3 regions of the Vibrio sp. T11.5 genome follow, and region 1 is predicted to be linked to each of the others. Evidence: riboswitches for the same ligand, from Rfam matches in the RefSeq annotation. Region 1 holds a riboswitch; each other region holds the start of a gene.

Region 1 (3,212 bases):
TCTTCTCCATGACCGTTGGGTGCTGGCTGTCTCTGGAACTCATGGAAAAACGACCACTTCCAGCATGCTGGCGTGGATTTTAGAAGATTGTGGCTACCAACCTGGCTTTCTTGTCGGTGGTGTCTTGGGCAACTTCGGTGTTTCAGCACGTTTGGGCGAAAGTATGTTTTTTGTCGTGGAAGCTGATGAATACGATAGTGCTTTTTTCGATAAGCGTTCTAAGTTCGTGCATTACCATCCTCGTACGTTAGTGATGAACAATTTGGAGTTTGATCATGCGGATATCTTCGATGATCTGGAAGCGATCAAGCGCCAATTCCATCACTTAGTCAGAACCGTGCCGGGGAACGGTCGAATCCTTGCTCCGCAAGAAGATTCAGCAATTGGCGATGTATTACAGCGTGGCTGCTGGAGCGAAACGGAGTTCAGCGGTGAACAAGGTGATTGGCGAGCGGAGAAACAAGTCGCCGATGGTTCAATATTCACCGTTTTCTTCCAAGGGGAAGCCGTCGGTACTGTGAAGTGGGATCTGGTGGGTGATCATAACGTCGACAATGCTTTGATGGCCATCGCAGCAGCCCGTCATGTGGGTGTAACTCCAGATTTAGCCTGTCAGTCGCTGGCGAAATTCATCAATACCAAACGTCGACTTGAACTAAAAGGTGAAGTGAATCAGGTTACGGTTTACGATGACTTCGCTCATCATCCTACGGCGATTGAACTTACTGTGGGTGGATTGCGTAATAAGGTCGGCCAACAACGTATCCTAGCAGTACTTGAACCTCGTAGTGCGACGATGAAACGTGGCGTGCACAAAGAAACATTGGCGGCTTCCCTTGCTCAGGCCGATGTAGTTTTCCTTTATCAACCAGATAGTATTGAATGGTCTGTCGAGGACATTGCCCAGCAGTGTCAGCAATCGGCTTATGTGTCAGACAGTGTTGATGCGTTAGTGCAGATGCTGACTGAACAGGCTCAACCGGGCGATCAAATTCTGGTGATGAGCAATGGTGGGTTTGAAGGCATCCACGACAAGCTGCTGGCTAAACTCGCCGAATAGATTAATGTAGTAGTATGAATAATGAGAAAAACAAAGCAATTACACTCGCTTTTACGGGGGCTTCAGGCGCACCGTATGGGCTTAGATTGCTTGAATGTCTGCTAGCCGCCGGCTATCAGGTACATCTGCTGATATCGTCAGCGGCTCGAGTTGTGTTAGCAACTGAGCATGATATGAAATTGCCAGCGAACCCAGATTCCGCCCAACAAGCATTGGTCGCACACCTTAATTGTGATTCCGAGAAGTTGGTTGTCTATGGTAAAGACGACTGGTTCTCTCCAGTGGCTTCCGGGTCTGCGGCGCCAAAACAGATGGTCGTGTGTCCTTGTTCTGCAGGCAGTGTCGCTGCCATCGCACATGGTATGTCCGACAATCTCATCGAGCGTGCGGCTGATGTGGTGATGAAAGAACGTGGGCAATTGCTGCTGGTCGTCCGTGAAACACCGTTCTCGACGTTGCATCTAGAAAATATGCATAAATTGTCGCAGATGGGCGTCACCATTATGCCTGCGGCACCGGGCTTCTACCATCAACCTAAGTCTATTGAAGATCTGGTCGACTTTATGGTGGCGAGGGTTCTCGATCATCTTAATGTTGAACAGGGGCTTGTTCCGCGTTGGGGATATGACCAGCGCGCTTAATTCTGGCCAATTGATAACATTACGATTACAATTCAGCCGACACTCATCGGGGAGCTATTCATCGCACAGATGAAGCTGAGATTGGGCAAAGCCCAGGACCCGTGTACCTGAACCAGATAATGCTGGCGTAGGAATTGAGTCTGAACATTTGCCCTGCCAATGTTTCCTCAAACCTGTGCCGCTCAACCAAGGAGAGAGCGAGCAGTGAAAACCACTTTAAGCACCATCGCCGTTACCACACTGACATCTTTTTCTGCATTGGCAGCAGATAACACCCTTACCGTTTATACCTACGATTCTTTTGCCGCGGATTGGGGCCCCGGCCCGAAAGTGGCAGCCGCTTTTGAAGCGCATTGCGGTTGTGATGTCAATTTTGTTGCTCTTGATGATGGTGTCTCTATTCTTAACCGCCTGCGTCTCGAAGGGGACAACAGCAAAGCGGATATTGTGTTAGGTTTGGACAACAATCTAATGGCGGAAGCACAGAAAACAGGTTTGCTTGCTGAGCATAATGTCGATACCAAATCAGTAAAATTGCCCAATGGTTGGGAAGACAGTACTTTTGTGCCGTATGACTTCGGGTACTTTGCGTTTGTTTACAACAAAGAAAAGCTAACCAATCCACCAAAGAGTCTTAAAGAACTGGTGGAATCTCGGAATGATCTGAAAGTGATTTATCAGGATCCACGCACCTCAACACCGGGTCAAGGTCTGATGTTGTGGATGAAATCTGTTTATGGTGATGATGTTGTACCCGCTTGGAAGCTACTGGCTAAGAAAACCGTCACTGTCACGAAAGGTTGGTCTGAGGCTTACTCTATGTTCCTTGAAGGTGAGTCAGACATGGTGTTGTCTTACACCACCTCACCGGCATATCACCTGATCGCAGAAAGCGACAGCCAATACGCAGCGGCTGACTTTTCTGAAGGCCATTACACTCAGGTTGAAGTTGCGGCTAAAGTCAAAGCATCGAAAAACGAAAAGTTAGCCGATGAATTTATGACGTTTATCCTTAGCGATGATTTTCAGTCTTTGATGCCAATGGGTAACTGGATGTACCCAGTGACAGAAGTCGCATTGCCTGAAGGTTTTGAGACACTGACGGTACCTGAAAAAGCATTGAGTTTTAGCGCAGAAGAAGTAGCCCAAAACCGAAAAGCTTGGATACGTGAGTGGCAAAGTGCCTTAACCTTTTAAGGAGACGCTTTGCGTAGTATTCCACAATTGGGACTCTGGGTCGCGATAGCTATCTCGGCCTTTGTTGTTTCTGCTCTCGGTGCTTTATTAGTTGCGGCCCCATCCCTGAATATCGCTCAGGTTTGGTCAGACCCTTACTATCGGTATGTGACCAAGTTCAGCTTTTACCAATCGTTTCTGTCGACTCTGCTCAGTGTTGGTTTAGCGGTTCCTTTAGCGCATGCTTTATCTCGGCGTAACTTTCCTGGTAAGTCATTATTGCTTAAGTTGTTTGCCACAACATTGGTGCTGCCTGTATTGGTTGGGGTGTTTGG
Region 2 (3,212 bases), on a different contig from region 1:
GAAGGTGCTGAGGCATGGGTCATCGCTATCGATGGTAACCCCGTAAAAACGCCCTATAAGCTATATCAGCATAAAGTTGGCCCAGGAATGAGGGTTGATATAGGTCTTATTGCTCCTCAAGCTGGCGAACGTGTCTATGTTCGTCAAATGAAGGGGCGTTTCCCATTTCCTTTGTGTGAATTCGAAGTTGTCGATTCCTCTTTGCCTGAGTCTCAGCTGTTGCCCAAGTTACCATTGAATCCAGTGCCCCAGCTTGATTTGGCTAATGCTGAGGAAATTGACTTTGTTTTTGAGTGGGAGGGAGCGGTTACTCCAACGAGTAAAGATGGTAAAGCTATGCCCAAGTTCTGGTTAACCAATAAGAGAGCGTGGGAAGGCATGAGTAAAGATAACATCCCGGCTCCGTTGGCGACGCTCGAGTACGGTAAAACTTATATATTTGATTTGAAGAACGTTACCCAATATCACCACCCAATTCATATTCATGGTCATACATTCACTGTTCTGGAAATGGACGGTAAAAAGATTGCTGAACCGTTCCATACCGATACCGTACTACTAGGTAAAAACGGTAGAGCCAAAGCGGCGTTTGTTGCCGATAATCCAGGGCGCTGGATGTATCACTGCCACGTCATTGAACACATGAAAACCGGACTAATGGGTTACATCGAGGTAAAGTGACTCCTGTAACTTTTTAAATTTCAAAATTAATTTGAGATAATGTGTTGCGATTTTGATTCGAAAATAGCCTTATTCCAGATACAATACGGCAGAATGTGACAGGAGGAACCATGGGACAACTTTCTATACTTGGATTTATCGCATTAGGTGGTGCCTTTGGTGCATGCTCACGATACTTGGTTTCAGAATTTTGCGCGGTATTACTCGGGCGAGGTTTCCCCTATGGTACGCTCACGGTCAACGTTGTGGGTTCATTTATTATGGGCTTGTTGATTGCCGCTTTTGAAAATGAAGTGTTGGCCACCGAACCATGGCGTCAAATCATCGGCCTAGGCTTCCTTGGCGCACTGACCACCTTCTCAACCTTTTCCATGGATAATGTACTTCTTATGCAACAAGGTGCATTTTTCAAGATGGGGCTAAATGTACTGCTCAATGTTGTCTTGAGTATATCGGCGGCTTGGATTGGCTTTCAAATTCTGATCAAAAGCTAATACTTGATAAAATTGTTCTAAAAATAGACAGCTCGGCTTGGTTTCACCAGGCCGTTTTTATATACTGATTTTACTTGTCGGAGTGCCATAAGGCTGAGACCGTTAATTCGGGATCCGTTGAACCTGATCAGGCTAACACCTGCGAAGGGAACAAGAGACGATACCTACACCAGAGTTCTCTCTGGGTGCATCTATCAAATAGTCGAAGTTGTTTCGGTGATCATTAGTTAACACTCTAGTCGCATCACCTGGATTTTGACTCCTCTTGTCGCATCTATCCGCCAAGCATTTTTATCCAAAATCTTTTTATCTAGAATAACAAAGCAAGGAAAAATGCTATGTCGAGTCGCAAGCAAGCGAGACTGGAAGCAAAACAGTTCATTGATTCTCTTTCTGTACAACCGTACCCAAATTCTCGCAAAGTATACGTTGAGGGTTCACGCCCTGACATTCGTGTCCCGATGCGCGAAATATCTCTCGCAGATAGTTTGATTGGGGGTACCAAAGACTCTCCAATTTTTGAGCCAAATGAGCCAGTACGTGTTTATGATACTTCAGGCGTCTATACCGATCCTACGCATAAAATAGACCTGTACAGTGGCTTACCTAAACTGAGAGAGGAATGGATAGAAAAACGTAGCGATACAGAAGTACTCGATGATGTCAGCTCTGTATACACCAAGCAGCGATTGAAAGATGAAACGCTCGATGAGCTTCGATATGGCAACTTGCCACGCATCCGCCGTGCGAAAGATGGCCAATGCGTTACTCAGCTGCACTATGCCCGCAAAGGTATTATCACACCTGAGATGGAGTACATTGCATTACGCGAAAATATGGGCCGAGCAAAGTATCGGGATCAGGTTCTCAATCAGCAGCACCCTGGGCAAAGTTTTGGTGCCAATCTTCCCGATGAAATCAGCGCTGAATTCGTGCGAAAAGAAGTCGCCGAGGGTCGTGCCATTATCCCTTCAAACATCAATCACCCAGAATCTGAGCCTATGATCATTGGTCGTAACTTTCTTGTGAAGGTAAACGCCAACATTGGTAACTCCTCTGTGACCTCATCAATTGAGGAAGAAGTTGAAAAGCTGGTTTGGTCGACACGTTGGGGGGGCGATACAGTGATGGACTTGTCTACTGGTCGTAATATTCACGAGACTCGCGAATGGATTCTGCGTAATAGCCCTGTCCCAATTGGTACAGTACCTATGTATCAAGCATTGGAGAAAGTGAACGGCGTTGCTGAAAACCTCAATTGGGAGGTGATGCGCGACACTTTAATTGAGCAAGCGGAGCAGGGCGTCGATTACTTTACTATCCATGCGGGCTTACTCCTTCGCTATGTACCTATGACAGCCAAACGCGTGACAGGCATTGTTTCACGCGGTGGCTCTATCATTGCTAAATGGTGTCTTGCTCATCATCAGGAAAGCTTCCTCTATACCAACTTCCGCGAGATCTGTGAAATCTGTGCTAAATACGATGTGGCGCTTTCGCTTGGTGATGGCCTGCGTCCTGGCTCTGTCGCCGATGCAAATGATGAAGCCCAGTTTGCAGAATTACGCACCCTTGGAGAGCTTACAAAGATCGCATGGGAGTATGATGTTCAGGTGATCATTGAAGGCCCAGGACATGTGCCAATGCATATGATTAAAGAGAACATGGAAGAGCAGCTAGAGCATTGTCATGAAGCCCCTTTCTATACGCTCGGCCCTCTAACCACAGATATTGCTCCGGGCTATGACCACATTACATCAGGTATTGGTGCGGCGATGATCGGTTGGTACGGGTGTGCAATGCTGTGTTATGTGACCCCAAAAGAACACTTAGGCCTGCCTAATAAAGAAGACGTAAAAACTGGGCTGATTACCTATAAACTTGCCGCGCACGCTGCCGACTTAGCTAAAGGGCACCCAGGAGCACAAGTGCGCGATAATGCACTATCAAAAGCACGATTTGAGTTCCGTTGGGAAGACCAGTTTAACCTTGCGCTCGATCCTGATACTGCACGTGCTTTCCATGATGAAACCCTGC
Region 3 (3,212 bases), on a different contig from region 1:
GATGTACAGAGCGTCGGCCAGTCGAATCGCTTCTTGCGGGTCATGGGTGATCAGCACCACCGTTTTGCCACGCAATAGCTCAGCGGCCAATGTCTGCAATTTATGTCTCGTCACTGCATCTAGCGCAGAAAAAGGCTCATCCATGAGTACCACGGGTTTGTCTTGCATTAACGTACGAGCCAACGCCACACGTTGACGCATACCACCTGACAACTGTACGGGCATAGCCGCCGCTTGATCCGATAACCCGACTTGCTCCAGCAACCGCAGCGCTCGATTCCTGTCAGGTTGAGCGCTGCCAAACTTACTACTCAGGCAAACATTATCCAGGACATTGAACCATGGTAGCAGCAGGTCTTGTTGTGCCATGTAAGCGATTTGACCTTGCAGTGCTTGGCTATGACTGAGAGTCAGTTCTCCGGTCCAGTGCGCTTTGTCGTTCAACAGACCTGACAGATAACGCAGCAAGGTAGTTTTCCCGCAGCCACTGCGTCCCAAAATACACGTCCACTGCCCAGCAGGTATCGACATAGAAAAGTGCGCCAATGTCGGAGCCAGATTATCCGTGTACTGCAAGCTTGCACGTTGAATCTCGATCCCAATCGGCTCAGCGAACATTGATGTGGCCACAGAAAAAGTGATGGACCGGCCCATGCCCCCTGCCAACATTGAGTTCATCAGCATGAGCGATGGCCTGGGAGATGTATTGTTTACCTAGATACACGGCTTTGTGCAGCCTATTGCCCTGCGCAAGATAAGAGGCAATCGCTGAAGATAAGGTGCAGCCTGTTCCATGAGTGTTTTTCGTCGGGAATCGTTTGGCACTCAAAAGCTCACTCGTTTGCGCTAAGATCAGCAAATCATTGCTGTTGTCATCTTTTTCTAGATGCCCCCCTTTAAGCAAAACCGCTTTGGCACCGAGCGCGCGCAATGCTTCGATCATATTACCCATCTGATCTTCATTTTCCGGCACAACACCATCAATCAAAGCCGCCCCTTCCGGAAGGTTGGGGGTGATCAGATCCGCCATCGGGATCAGTTGCTCTTTTAATGTGCTAATCGCCGACTGCTCCAGCAGAAGATCGCCACTGGTGGCGACCATCACAGGATCAACCACCAGATGAGCAGGCTTGTACTGTCTAATTTTGTCCGCAACGACCTTAATGATCCGCGCGTCAGCCAACATTCCGACTTTAACCGCAACCACATTGAGGTCCGTAAACACGGCGTCAAGCTGACTTTCAATATGCTCCAGAGGAATAGGGTGAATTGCGCTTACGCCAAGCGTATTTTGTGAGGTAATGGCCGTAATGACAGAACACGCGTAACTGCCAGTCGCAGATATGGCTTTAATGTCCGCTTGAATACCAGCGCCACCACCGCTATCAGATCCTGCGATGGTTAATACTATGGGTGGTGTGTCTTGTGATTGTGGCATGGGTGCTCCTATTACAAGACGTACAGGAACTCTCAGCCAAACATGAAGTGATCAATAAAGGGAAGATCGAATCATAAAAAGCGAGTGCACCAGAATGAGCATACTCAAGCATTGGTGCGAATAGTTCCCTACGTCAGTGCTAACTGAATCAGGTTCTACGGGTCTCGCAATGCGATCTCAGCCCTAAGGCTCCCCGACTATTTCCCGATGATAATAACAGTAATTAAAAAGCGAATGCACTCGTTAATTTACAAAAAGCGCTATCATGGCTAGTTAGATCCTCTGTTACCTGTTCGAATCTGACTGTTGAATGGCGATGACAGGTTTGATGTTATTCATCTTGCAAGGTAATCCAATTACGGAGTCTATAGTGCTGATGGCACGCTCCTGCATTGGTGGTAATGCAGTGAGGAAAAGTTGAGAGATGGTGTGGAAAGCTAGACGCTACTACTGTCACACCTTAGATATGGGATCCCCGCCCAGCTCGGGCGAGGATTAACGGAACCACGAAGAGACGAAAAACGCCCTCAATCTGCTGAAGACGCTCGCAACACTCTAGTGAACTTGCTGAGCAGGGTAAAGATTGATTGGTCCCAAGAACATCGACTGATCACTTGGTGCCAGTACTTGAGGTAAACCATTAGATTTTTCTGTGCTTCTTACATACGTACAATGCACTTCCAATACTGGAACATTGGCAGCACCTGGATAGGCTGGTTTTTTCACTATCCTATCCACGGACAGCTGTGCAGAAGGAGGCAATAAAAATTCTGCTTGAACCGCAATCGCAGAATCATTGCTTTTGAGCCCCATTAGTTTTGCCAAATTTTCATACCCTTGCTTCATCTTATTGATACGGCGGTATTCAAAAATGAGGGTTTTACTTTGCTCGATCACTTCATTAACGTACTTTTTCTCATAGTCAGAAACCGTTTTGACCGAAGTGTCGGTGATGTTCAACGTCCTGACGGCAGTATTATCTAATCGACTCGCGAGGTTGGTACTATTGTAGCCACTAAAGGCACTGATATTGACACCTTGAGCACGACGAATAATAAAGTTCAGAATACCCTCGGTGTTTTTGTAAACAGGGAAACAAGCGCCCTCTATAAAGCCTTTGTGAAAACTGCATGATAAGTAACGACTGCTTTTAATAGTGCCCGCAGGCCCTTTAGGGTTTCTACCATTGACAATATCATTGGCATACTTCCACCAAGCAGAATTTTGAGGATTTGGTACAGTAATTTGACGATAAACGGGCACGTCTACATGTGATGTTGAGTTTTGTCTCCACTCTTTATACGAGTTCCAGACATTAACCGCACTGTCATCGAGCCTTTTTCCTTTCGTAGTGTAACCCGTCATTCCTGTATTAAGAGAACTGGAGTTGAACGTATAAAAAGAAAGTGCTGTCACCATCTCCATTTGTCTTACCAAAGCCTGCGCTTCATGTTGGTTGACTTTCGAGCGGATACTCTGAGGTAGAGACCAAGTATGACGCATACTTTGCGCAACTTTAAACTGGTTGACAAAACCTCTCAACATATTGATCCACTCAGTAGGACTGTTGTTACGGCAATGCTGTCTGTATGAAGCCTGGGTTATATTCATCGCCATTTGCAAAAGAGCATCCATACACTCTTTCTCTGCAGCTTCGTTGATTTTCAGGTATTTGAGTCTCTTGGCTAGATTCCCGACTCCGACAGACCTTAATTGCTCATAACGATATTCATCGTAACCACCAATTTCCATTGTTTATTCCTTATCTAATCGA

Evidence for each region. A riboswitch is a leader RNA that binds a small molecule or an ion and turns the genes downstream of it on or off. The one in region 1 is predicted to bind thiamine pyrophosphate.
Region 2: another riboswitch for thiamine pyrophosphate. It lies ahead of thiC (phosphomethylpyrimidine synthase ThiC); the one in region 1 lies ahead of thiB (thiamine ABC transporter substrate binding subunit).
Region 3: another riboswitch for thiamine pyrophosphate. It lies ahead of thiD (bifunctional hydroxymethylpyrimidine kinase/phosphomethylpyrimidine kinase); the one in region 1 lies ahead of thiB (thiamine ABC transporter substrate binding subunit).

Annotation. Positions count from the first base shown of each region.
Region 1 covers NZ_JAPPTP010000014.1:23,482-26,693, forward strand. Annotated here, with positions in the region: gene mpl (UDP-N-acetylmuramate:L-alanyl-gamma-D-glutamyl-meso-diaminopimelate ligase) at 1-1,060, shown strand, start outside; gene OH455_RS14695 (flavin prenyltransferase UbiX) at 1,075-1,701, shown strand; TPP riboswitch at 1,739-1,852, shown strand; gene thiB (thiamine ABC transporter substrate binding subunit) at 1,906-2,898, shown strand; gene thiP (thiamine/thiamine pyrophosphate ABC transporter permease ThiP) at 2,908-3,212, shown strand, end outside.
Region 2 covers NZ_JAPPTP010000032.1:1,082-4,293, forward strand. Annotated here, with positions in the region: gene OH455_RS21035 (multicopper oxidase family protein) at 1-681, shown strand, start outside; gene crcB (fluoride efflux transporter CrcB) at 792-1,175, shown strand; TPP riboswitch at 1,244-1,342, shown strand; gene thiC (phosphomethylpyrimidine synthase ThiC) at 1,514-3,212, shown strand, end outside.
Region 3 covers NZ_JAPPTP010000003.1:253,204-256,415, reverse strand. Annotated here, with positions in the region: gene OH455_RS05625 (ABC transporter ATP-binding protein) at 1-618, opposite strand, end outside; gene thiD (bifunctional hydroxymethylpyrimidine kinase/phosphomethylpyrimidine kinase) at 608-1,438, opposite strand; TPP riboswitch at 1,547-1,644, opposite strand; gene OH455_RS05615 (hypothetical protein) at 1,994-3,190, opposite strand.